Regions from separate parts of the Streptomyces sp. NPDC052043 genome, predicted to be linked through region 2. Evidence: riboswitches for the same ligand, from Rfam matches in the RefSeq annotation. Region 2 holds a riboswitch; the other holds the start of a gene.
The links. A riboswitch is a leader RNA that binds a small molecule or an ion and turns the genes downstream of it on or off. The one in region 2 is predicted to bind ZMP and ZTP.

Region 1 (4,403 bases), on a different contig from region 2:
GTTGTTGTCGACGTCCCAGGTTCCGCCGTCGAGCGTGAACTGCCCGGAGGTGACGAGGCGTTCGATGCGGGCGGCCATCAGAGCACCACCACCGAGCGCAGCACGTCGCCGTGGTGCATCCGCTCGAACGCCTTCTCCACCTCGTCCAGTTGGATGGTCTCGGTGACGAACTTGTCCAGCGGCAGGCGCCCTTGCAGATGCAGGTCGATGAGCATCGGGAAGTCCCGGGAGGGCAGGCAGTCGCCGTACCAGCTCGACTTCAGCGCGCCGCCGCGTCCGAAGACGTCCAGCAGCGGCAGTTCCAGCTTCATCTCCGGGGTCGGCACGCCGACCAGGACGACCGTGCCGGCCAGGTCGCGGGCGTAGAAGGCCTGCTGGTACGTCTCGGGGCGGCCGACCGCGTCGATGACGACGTCGGCGCCGAAGCCGCCGGTCAGCTCGCGGATGGCCTCGACGGCGTCGTTCTCCTTGGAGTTGACCGTGTGCGTGGCGCCCATGGTGCGGGCGGTCTCCAGCTTGCGGTCGTCGATGTCGACGGCGATGACCTTCGCCGCGCCCGCCAGGTACGCCCCGGCGATCGCCGCGTCGCCGACGCCGCCGCAGCCGATGACGGCGACGGAGTCGCCGCGGCCGACGTTGCCGGTGTTGATGGCCGCGCCGATGCCGGCCATCACGCCGCAGCCCAGCAGCCCGGCCACCGCCGGGGAGACCGACGGGTCGACCTTGGTGCACTGACCGGCCGCCACCAGGGTCTTCTCGGCGAAGGCGCCGATCCCGAGCGCCGGGGAGAGTTCGGTGCCGTCGGTCAGGGTCATCCGCTGACGGGCGTTGTGGGTGTCGAAGCAGTACCAGGGCCGCCCGCGCAGGCAGGCGCGGCACTTGCCGCACACGGCTCGCCAGTTGAGGATCACGAAGTCGCCGGGCGCGACGTCGGTGACGTCGTCGCCGACCGACTCCACGACGCCCGCGGCCTCGTGGCCGAGCAGGAACGGGAACTCGTCGTTGATTCCGCCCTGCTTGTAGTGCAGGTCGGTGTGGCAGACGCCGCAGGCCTGGATCCGTACGACGGCCTCTCCCGGCCCGGGGTCCGGCACGACGATCGTCTCGACCCGCACCGGTTCGTTCTTTCCGGGTGCGATCACGCCGCGCACTTCCTGCGCCATGGTGGTGGTCCCTTCCATCGAGCGGTGTACGTCCCCCGACCCTACGTCCGACTGATCGGCAAGGGGACCGAGGGGCCCCTGATCTGCGCGGATGGGTGGACGGGCGGGGTGGCGGGGCGTGGGCGCCCGGCCGCCCCGGCGGTGGGCCGGAGGGGCTGGAACCCGCCGGCGGACGAGGCGCCCGCGGGCAGCGCGGTCGGGCCCGTGACCGAGACGGCGCGTCCGAGGGCGGCGGCCGGGCGTCGAGTGCGGGTCATGCCCTCGGCAACGCCGTCCGGGCCGGCCCGGGCACGGTCCGCGGGCCGCGCTCACCCGTCGGGCGCAACGCCCGGACCGCGTTCGCACCCCGCGACACGCCGCACCGGATGCAGCAGTTCGTCGTGCGGCGCGCACGGCACGCGACCGCGGCGGGCCGGGTCGGTTAGGGTGAGGCGGGGCCGTGACTGGCGCTGAGGTGGAGCACCACCGGGGAGCGGCCCACGCAGAGTCGTGAGCCGCGCGCCTGGGCGATTTCCCTCGAACGCCCAGGAGTGGACCATGTCCCAGGCCCGTCCGATGGACGGCACCGCGCTCGCCCGCCGTGTCGTCGAGCAGACCGCGCAGAAGGCCGCCGCCCTCACCGAGCGCACCGGTACGGCGCCCTGTCTGGCGACCGTGCTGGTCGGTGAGGACCCCGCCTCCGTCACCTATGTGCGGATGAAGCAGAACCGCTGCCGCAAGGCCGGCATCGACTCCCGCCGCGTGGTGCTTCCGGCCGCGACCACCACCGAGGAGCTGGTCGGCACGCTGCGCTCGCTGTCCGGGGATCCCGCCGTGCACGGCATCCTGCTCCAGCATCCCGTCGGCGAGCACATCGACGAGCGGGCCGCGTTCGAGGCGATCGCGCCCGAGAAGGACGTCGACGGAGTCACCTGCGCCTCGTTCGCGGCGATGAGCTTCGGTCTGCCGGGGTTCGTGTCCTGCACCCCCGGCGGCATCCTGCGGCTGCTCGACGCGTACGACGTCGAGCTCGGCGGGCGCCGCGCCGTGGTGGTGGGCCGCAGCGCGATCCTCGGCAAGCCGGTGGGGATGCTGCTGCTCGCGCGGGACGCGACGGTGACGTACTGCCACTCGCGGACCTCCGACCTGGCGGCCGCCGTGCGCGAGGCGGACATCGTGGTCGCCGCCGTGGGCCGGCCCCGGCTCATCCGCGGCGAGGACGTCAAGCCGGGTGCCGTGGTGATCGACGCGGGCTACAACCCGGGCAACGTCGGCGACGTCGACTTCGACTCCGCCGTGCGGCGGGCCTCGCTGATCACCCCGGTGCCCGGTGGTGTGGGCCCGATGACGATCGCCACGCTGCTGGAGCAGACCGTGACGGCCGCCGCCCGGCAGCTCGGCGTGTGACCGGCGCGTGCCGGCTGGTGCCCTCGCCCCCGGCCCGCGGCGGGACCCGAGCAGAGGGTGACGGCGCCGACACCCGTCGGGTCGTTCACGGGCGGGGGGCGGCCGCGCGGCCATACTGACCGTCGTGCGCGTAACGATCATGACGGCGGGATCCCGGGGCGACGTGGCCCCCTTCACCGGACTGGGACACGGCCTGGCTCTCGCCGGTCACGAGGTCACCCTGGTCACGCACGCATGCTTCGAACCGCTGGTCGCGGGCTCGGGCCTCGGCTTCCACCCACTGCCGGTGGACCCGCGGGCCGAGCTGGAGTCCTCGCGCGGCCGGGGGCTGCACCGCAGCGCGACCGGCGCGGGCAAGGTGCTCCGCGCCGTGGGGCTGGTGCGGGCGGCCATCGGCCGGATGACGGACGACCTGATCACGGCGGCCGAGAAGAGCGACGTACTGGTGCTCGCCGGCTCGCTCGGGCCGGTCGGGCACGCCATCGCCGAGGGGCTGAACCTGCCCAGCCTGGGCGCCCATCTCCAACCCCTCTCCCCCACAAGGGAGTTCGCCCCTCCGCTGCTGGGCGGCGGACACTGGGGGGCGGCCGCGAACCGCCTCGCCGGGCACGGCGTGAACCTGGCCGTGGAACGGATCTTCTCGGCGGCCGTACCCGCCGTGCGAGCCCGGCTGGGGCTGCCGCCCGCCCGCGCGGGCACCGGGTGGCTCGGCCGCCGGGGACCGTACCGGCCGGTGTACCACGGCTTCAGCCCGCTCGTGGTGCCCAGGCCCCGCGACTGGCGCGGTGCGCTCCAGGTGTGCGGGTACTGGTGGCCGTACGACCGTTACACACAGCTCCCCGACGGCCTGTGGGACTTCCTCGACTCGGGGCCCCCACCGGTCTACGTGGGGCTGGGCAGTGCCACCGTGCCCGACCCCGGGCGGTTCAGCGACACCATCGTGCGCGCGCTGCGCCGAGCCGGGCTGCGCGGTGTGGTCCAGCGGGGCTGGGCCGGTCTTGAGGCGTCCGGCGAGGACATGCTGACCATCGGCGAGGTACCGCACGCGGCGCTGTTCCCGCGGCTGGCGGGCGTGGTGCATCACGCCGGGGCGGGCACGACCGCGGCCGGGCTGCGGGCCGGTGTCCCCGCGGTGCCCGTGCCCGTGCAGTTCGACGAGGGCTTCTGGGCCGATCGCCTCGTCGGTCTCGGCGTGGCACCCTGCGCGGTCCCGCTGCGCGGCCTCACCGCGGACCGCCTCGCCGCGGCCCTGATCCGGGCCACCCGAGACTACGGGCACCGCGAACGGGCGCGAGCCCTCGGCACCCGCATCCGCGCGGAGAACGGCCTGGCGCCGGTACTGGGCGCGGTCGAACAACTCGCCCGCTGAGCACCGCCTCCGGGCCGCCGCCGACCGGACACCCGCGGGCCGGCGGCGGCTCCGCCGGCCCGCGGCGGCCGGGTCAGCGGCCCACCCGGCAGGTCAGGTTGAGCAGGTACTCCTTGCGGTCCAGTGGGTTGTGGTCGGTGCGGGGGCGTTCGGGGACCGTGTCGCCCGTGACCGGGGCGTAGTGGTCGAAGGCGCTCTCCAGGTCGCCCTCGCCGCGGGTCAGCCCCGGCAGCCGCTGCTCCAGCGCGTGGACCCGGGCGGCCGGGACGCCGCCCTCCAGGAGGCACACGGATCCACGGGTGACCGTCGTCCGCGGCACGGCCCGCAGTGCGGACAGCACCGGCAGCAGGGCGCCGAGCGTGTCCGCCGGGGCCTCGACGCGGAAGCGGTGCACCGGCTCGTGGACCAGCGTGCCCGCGCGGCGCAGCGCCTCGATCAGCACCAGCGGGGTCAGGCCCCGGAAGTCGGCCCCGGTGCTCGACATG
Region 2 (4,403 bases):
CCGTGGGAACGCCGTCTGGATCCACACGGCGGCGAACGTGCCCGAGTCCATGAACGGCTACTGGCACCGTGCCGAGCGGCCCGCCCGGCTGCGTGCCCTGCTCGCGAAGCTGGGCGTGATGGGCAAGGCCTCCCCCTCGGACCAGGGGTACGCCGGCATCTTCCCGGCGCCCTGGCAGGACGAGACGGCCGCACCGGACACCGCGGCACCGCAGACCGGACCCGACGCCGAGGGGACGCAGACGGTGCGGGTGAGCGTGCCGTCCGCTGAGGACGGCGGCACCGACTGGTGGTGGGCGATACCGGGAGCGGCGGCCGGGGCGGTGCTCGCGCTGGTACTGCGGCGCTTCGTGCCGAGGCTTCCGCTCGACCGCCTGCGGCGGGAGCGGGACCCGGGCCCCCGGCAGGAACTGCGGGACGTGTAGGACGCGTGCGCGGGACGAGAGGGGACGGCCGGGTGGAACCGCGCGGCAGGCGTACGGCGTCGCGGCTCACCGCCCTGCTGCTGACAGCGGTGGCGGCAGCGCTTCTGTCAGGGGTGCCGGTGGTCGCCGCAGCCGCCGGGGCGGACGGACAGCCGCGCACCCCCGATGTGGCGCTGCTCGTCGCGGGCGGTTCGGGGCGGACGACGGTCCTGCACTCCGGGGAGCCCGGCTTCGCCCTGCTCCAGAAGCTGCTGAGGCCGGCGTACACGGGGACGGAGCCGGTACCGGACGCCTGGGCGGAGGGCAGGTATCCGGCAGTGCGGATGACCGTGGTGTGGGGGCTGACGGGCGTCGGCGGGTGGCCGCAGACGAACAGACCGCCGGGAGGAGACGTGGCCGTCGAACGGCAGGACCAGCTGATCGTGGCGGAGGACGGCACCCCGTGGGTCCGCTCGGATCCGGCGCCGGATGTCGCGGACGACGACATCCGCTGGCACCGGGCACCGCAGGGCACCTACGACCGGCTGGCCGGCTCGGGGCTGCTGGGTCAGGCGCTGGACCCGCCGCCCGCCACGGCCGGGCATGGTCGGAGTGCTCCCTTGTGGTGGGCGGCCGGCGGGCTGGCCGCCGGGGCCGGCGGCATGTTGCTGCTGTGCCGCACGGCGGCCCGGCATGGCGCCGGACCGCCGAGGGAGGAACGACGACAGGAGCTGATCGACTTGTGAGTCCAGTGCCCCTGTGAGTCCAGTGACCCTGTCCGTCCTGTGACCGTGGGTCCCGGACGGGACGGGTCAGCCGAGGTCGATCTCCGGGTAGAGGGGGAAGCCCGCCACCAGGTCCGTGGCCCGGTGCGAGATCTCGTCCGCGATCTTCGGGTCGAGAACGTGCTGGGCCTTGGAGGGGGTGCCCTTGCCGGTGACGCCGGGCTCGGTGGCCGTCAGGACACGGTCGATCAGGCCGGCGACCTCGTCCATCTCGGCGGTGCCCAGACCACGGGTGGTCAGCGCGGGGGTGCCGATGCGGATGCCGGAGGTGTACCAGGCGCCGTTGGGGTCGGCCGGGATCGCGTTGCGGTTGGTGACGATGCCGGAGGCGAGCAGGGCGGCCTCGGCCTGACGGCCGGTGAGGCCGTAGGAGGAGGCGACGTCGATCAGGTTGAGGTGGTTGTCGGTGCCGCCGGTGACGAGGGTGGCGCCGCGGCGCGTCAGGCCCTCGGCGAGGGCGCGGGAGTTGTCGACGATGCGCTGGGCGTAGCCCTGGAAGGAGGGCTGCCGGGCCTCGGCCAGGGCGACGGCCTTGGCGGCCATGACGTGCGGGAGGGGGCCGCCGAGGACCATCGGGCAGCCCCGGTCGACCTGGTCCTTGAGGGAGTCGTCGCACAGGACCATGCCGCCGCGCGGGCCGCGCAGGGACTTGTGGGTGGTGGTGGTGACGATCTGGGCGTGCGGGACCGGGTCGAAGTCGCCGGTGAGGACCTTGCCGGCGACCAGGCCCGCGAAGTGGGCCATGTCGACCATGAGCGTGGCGCCGACCTCGTCGGCGATCTCGCGCATGATCCGGAAGTTCACCAGGCGCGGGTAGGCGGAGTAGCCGGCGACGATGATCAGCGGCTTGAACTCACGGGCAGAGGCGCGCAGGGCGTCGTAGTCGAGGAGGCCGCTGGCCGGGTCGGTGCCGTAGGAGCGCTGGTCGAACATCTTTCCGGAGATGTTCGGGCGGAAGCCGTGGGTGAGGTGCCCGCCGGCGTCCAGGGACATGCCGAGCATGCGCTGGTTGCCGAAGGCCTGGCGCAGTTCGGCCCAGTCCGCCTCGGAGAGGTCGTTGACCTGGCGGACCCCGGCCTTCTCCAGGGCGGGGGCCTCCACGCGCTGGGCGAGCACGGCCCAGAAGGCGACGAGGTTGGCGTCGATGCCGGAGTGCGGCTGGACGTAGGCGTGGCGGGCGCCGAAGAGTTCCCTGGCGTGCTCGGCGGCCAGCGACTCGACGGTGTCGACGTTGCGGCAGCCGGCGTAGAAGCGGCGGCCGATGGTGCCCTCGGCGTACTTGTCGCTGAACCAGTTGCCCATGGCCAGCAGGGTGGCCGGGGAGGCGTAGTTCTCCGAGGCGATCAGCTTGAGCATCTCGCGCTGGTCGGCGACCTCCTGGCCGATGGCGTCGGCCACGCGCGGCTCGACGGCGCGGATCACGTCGAGGGCGGCACGGAAGGCGGTGGACTCGTTGGACAGGGGCGCGGTGTTCTCAGGCATCGGGACCTCCGGACGTGGCATCGGCGTTCACGTTACGGCCCAGGCGCACGGCACACTTTCGGCTCGGGCCGCTCCCCGATGGTCGGTCCCATCCCAGCGCGCCAGTCACGGCCCGCCGTCAGCCTACCGGGCGCACCCCACGGCGCAGTTCCCCCGTCCGCCATGCGAGCGAGGATAGGAAGGAGGACAACCTCCCCTCCCCGGGAGGCGCCCCTCGTCCTCGGGAGCCGCCGTGACCGCCACGGAAGACCTCATCGCCGCCGCCGACGCCCACAGCGCACACACCTACCACCCGCTGCCCGTGGTGATCGCCACGGCGGAGGGCGCGTGGATGACGGACGTGGAGGGCCGCCGGTACCTCGATCTGCTGGCCGGTTACTCGGCGCTGAACTTCGGGCACCGCAACCGGCGGCTGATCGAGGCGGCCGAGGCGCAGATGGAGCGGGTGACACTGACCTCGCGGGCCTTCCACCACGACCGGTTCGCGGAGTTCTGCGAACGGCTGGCCCAGCTGTGCGGCATGGAGTCCGTACTGCCGATGAACACGGGCGCGGAGGCGGTGGAGACGGCCGTGAAGACGGCCCGGAAGTGGGGGTACCGGGTCAAGGGCGTGCCCGCGGAGATGGCGAAGATCGTGGTCGCGGGCAACAACTTCCACGGCCGCACGACGACGATCATCAGCTTCTCCACCGACCCGGTGACCAGGGCGGACTTCGGGCCGTACACGCCGGGCTTCGAGATCGTGCCGTACGGGGACCTGACGGCGATGCGGTCGGCGATGACGGAGAACACGGTCGCCGTGCTGCTGGAGCCGATCCAGGGCGAGGCGGGGGTCCTGGTGCCGCCGGCCGGTTATCTGCCGGCCGTGCGGGAGCTGACCCGGCAGCGGAACGTGCTGTTCGTCGCCGACGAGATCCAGTCGGGGCTCGGGCGCACCGGCCGAACCTTCGCGTGCGAGCACGAGGGGGTGGTACCGGATGTGTACGTGCTCGGGAAGGCGCTGGGCGGCGGGATCCTGCCGGTGTCGGCGGTGGTGTCCTCGCGCGAGGTGCTGGGCGTGTTCCGGCCGGGCGAGCACGGGTCGACGTTCGGCGGGAACCCGCTGGCGTGCGCGGTGGCGCTGGAGGTGATCGCGATGCTGCGCTCGGGCGAGTTCCAGGCGCGGGCCGCGGAGCTGGGCGAGCATCTGCACCGCGAGCTGGGGCAGCTGACCGGGACGGGCCGGGTGCGGGCGGTGCGCGGCCGCGGGCTGTGGGCGGGCGTGGACGTGGACCGGTCGCTGGGGACCGGGCGGGAGATCGCCCGGAAGCTGATGGACCGGGGCGTCCTGGTGAAGGACACCCACACCTCGACGATCCGGATCGCCCCGCCGCTGGTGATCGGCAGGGAGGACCTGGACTGGGGGCTGGCCCGGCTGCGGGCGGTGCTCGGCGTGTAGCGGGTGACAGTCCTCTGCCCGGAGTCCCCTAGAGTCGCCTCGTGGTCTTCGGAATGGTGTGCGCCCTCGGCGCGGCGGTGTGTTTCGGCGCGGCGACGGTGCTTCAGGCCGTCGCCGCACGCGCCGCGGCCGACAGCGGCGGGGGCGGGGAGGCGGCGCTGCTGCTGCGGGCGGTGCGGCAGTGGCGGTATCTGGCGGGCCTGGGCCTGGACGGCCTCGGGTTCCTGTTCCAGATCGCGGCCCTGCGCTCGCTGCCGATCTACGTGGTCGGCGCGGCCCTCGCCGCCAGTCTCGC

Region 1: it holds a riboswitch for ZMP and ZTP, as region 2 does, so the genes downstream of both, ACIHCX_RS11005 (bifunctional 5,10-methylenetetrahydrofolate dehydrogenase/5,10-methenyltetrahydrofolate cyclohydrolase) here and ACIHCX_RS11345 (glycine hydroxymethyltransferase) in region 2, are expected to answer to the same signal.

What each region holds. Positions count from the first base shown of each region.
Region 1 is NZ_JBIUBT010000003.1:660,766-665,168, reverse strand. Features, by position in the region: gene ACIHCX_RS11015 (MBL fold metallo-hydrolase) at 1-78, opposite strand, end outside; gene ACIHCX_RS11010 (S-(hydroxymethyl)mycothiol dehydrogenase) at 78-1,163, opposite strand; ZMP/ZTP riboswitch at 1,593-1,678, shown strand; gene ACIHCX_RS11005 (bifunctional 5,10-methylenetetrahydrofolate dehydrogenase/5,10-methenyltetrahydrofolate cyclohydrolase) at 1,701-2,549, shown strand; gene ACIHCX_RS11000 (glycosyltransferase) at 2,689-3,918, shown strand; gene ACIHCX_RS10995 (GTP-binding protein) at 3,992-4,403, opposite strand, start outside.
Region 2 is NZ_JBIUBT010000004.1:20,933-25,335, reverse strand. Features, by position in the region: gene ACIHCX_RS11355 (hypothetical protein) at 1-424, shown strand, start outside; gene ACIHCX_RS11350 (hypothetical protein) at 502-1,149, shown strand; gene ACIHCX_RS11345 (glycine hydroxymethyltransferase) at 1,216-2,670, opposite strand; ZMP/ZTP riboswitch at 2,701-2,789, opposite strand; gene rocD (ornithine--oxo-acid transaminase) at 2,903-4,108, shown strand; gene ACIHCX_RS11335 (hypothetical protein) at 4,162-4,403, shown strand, end outside.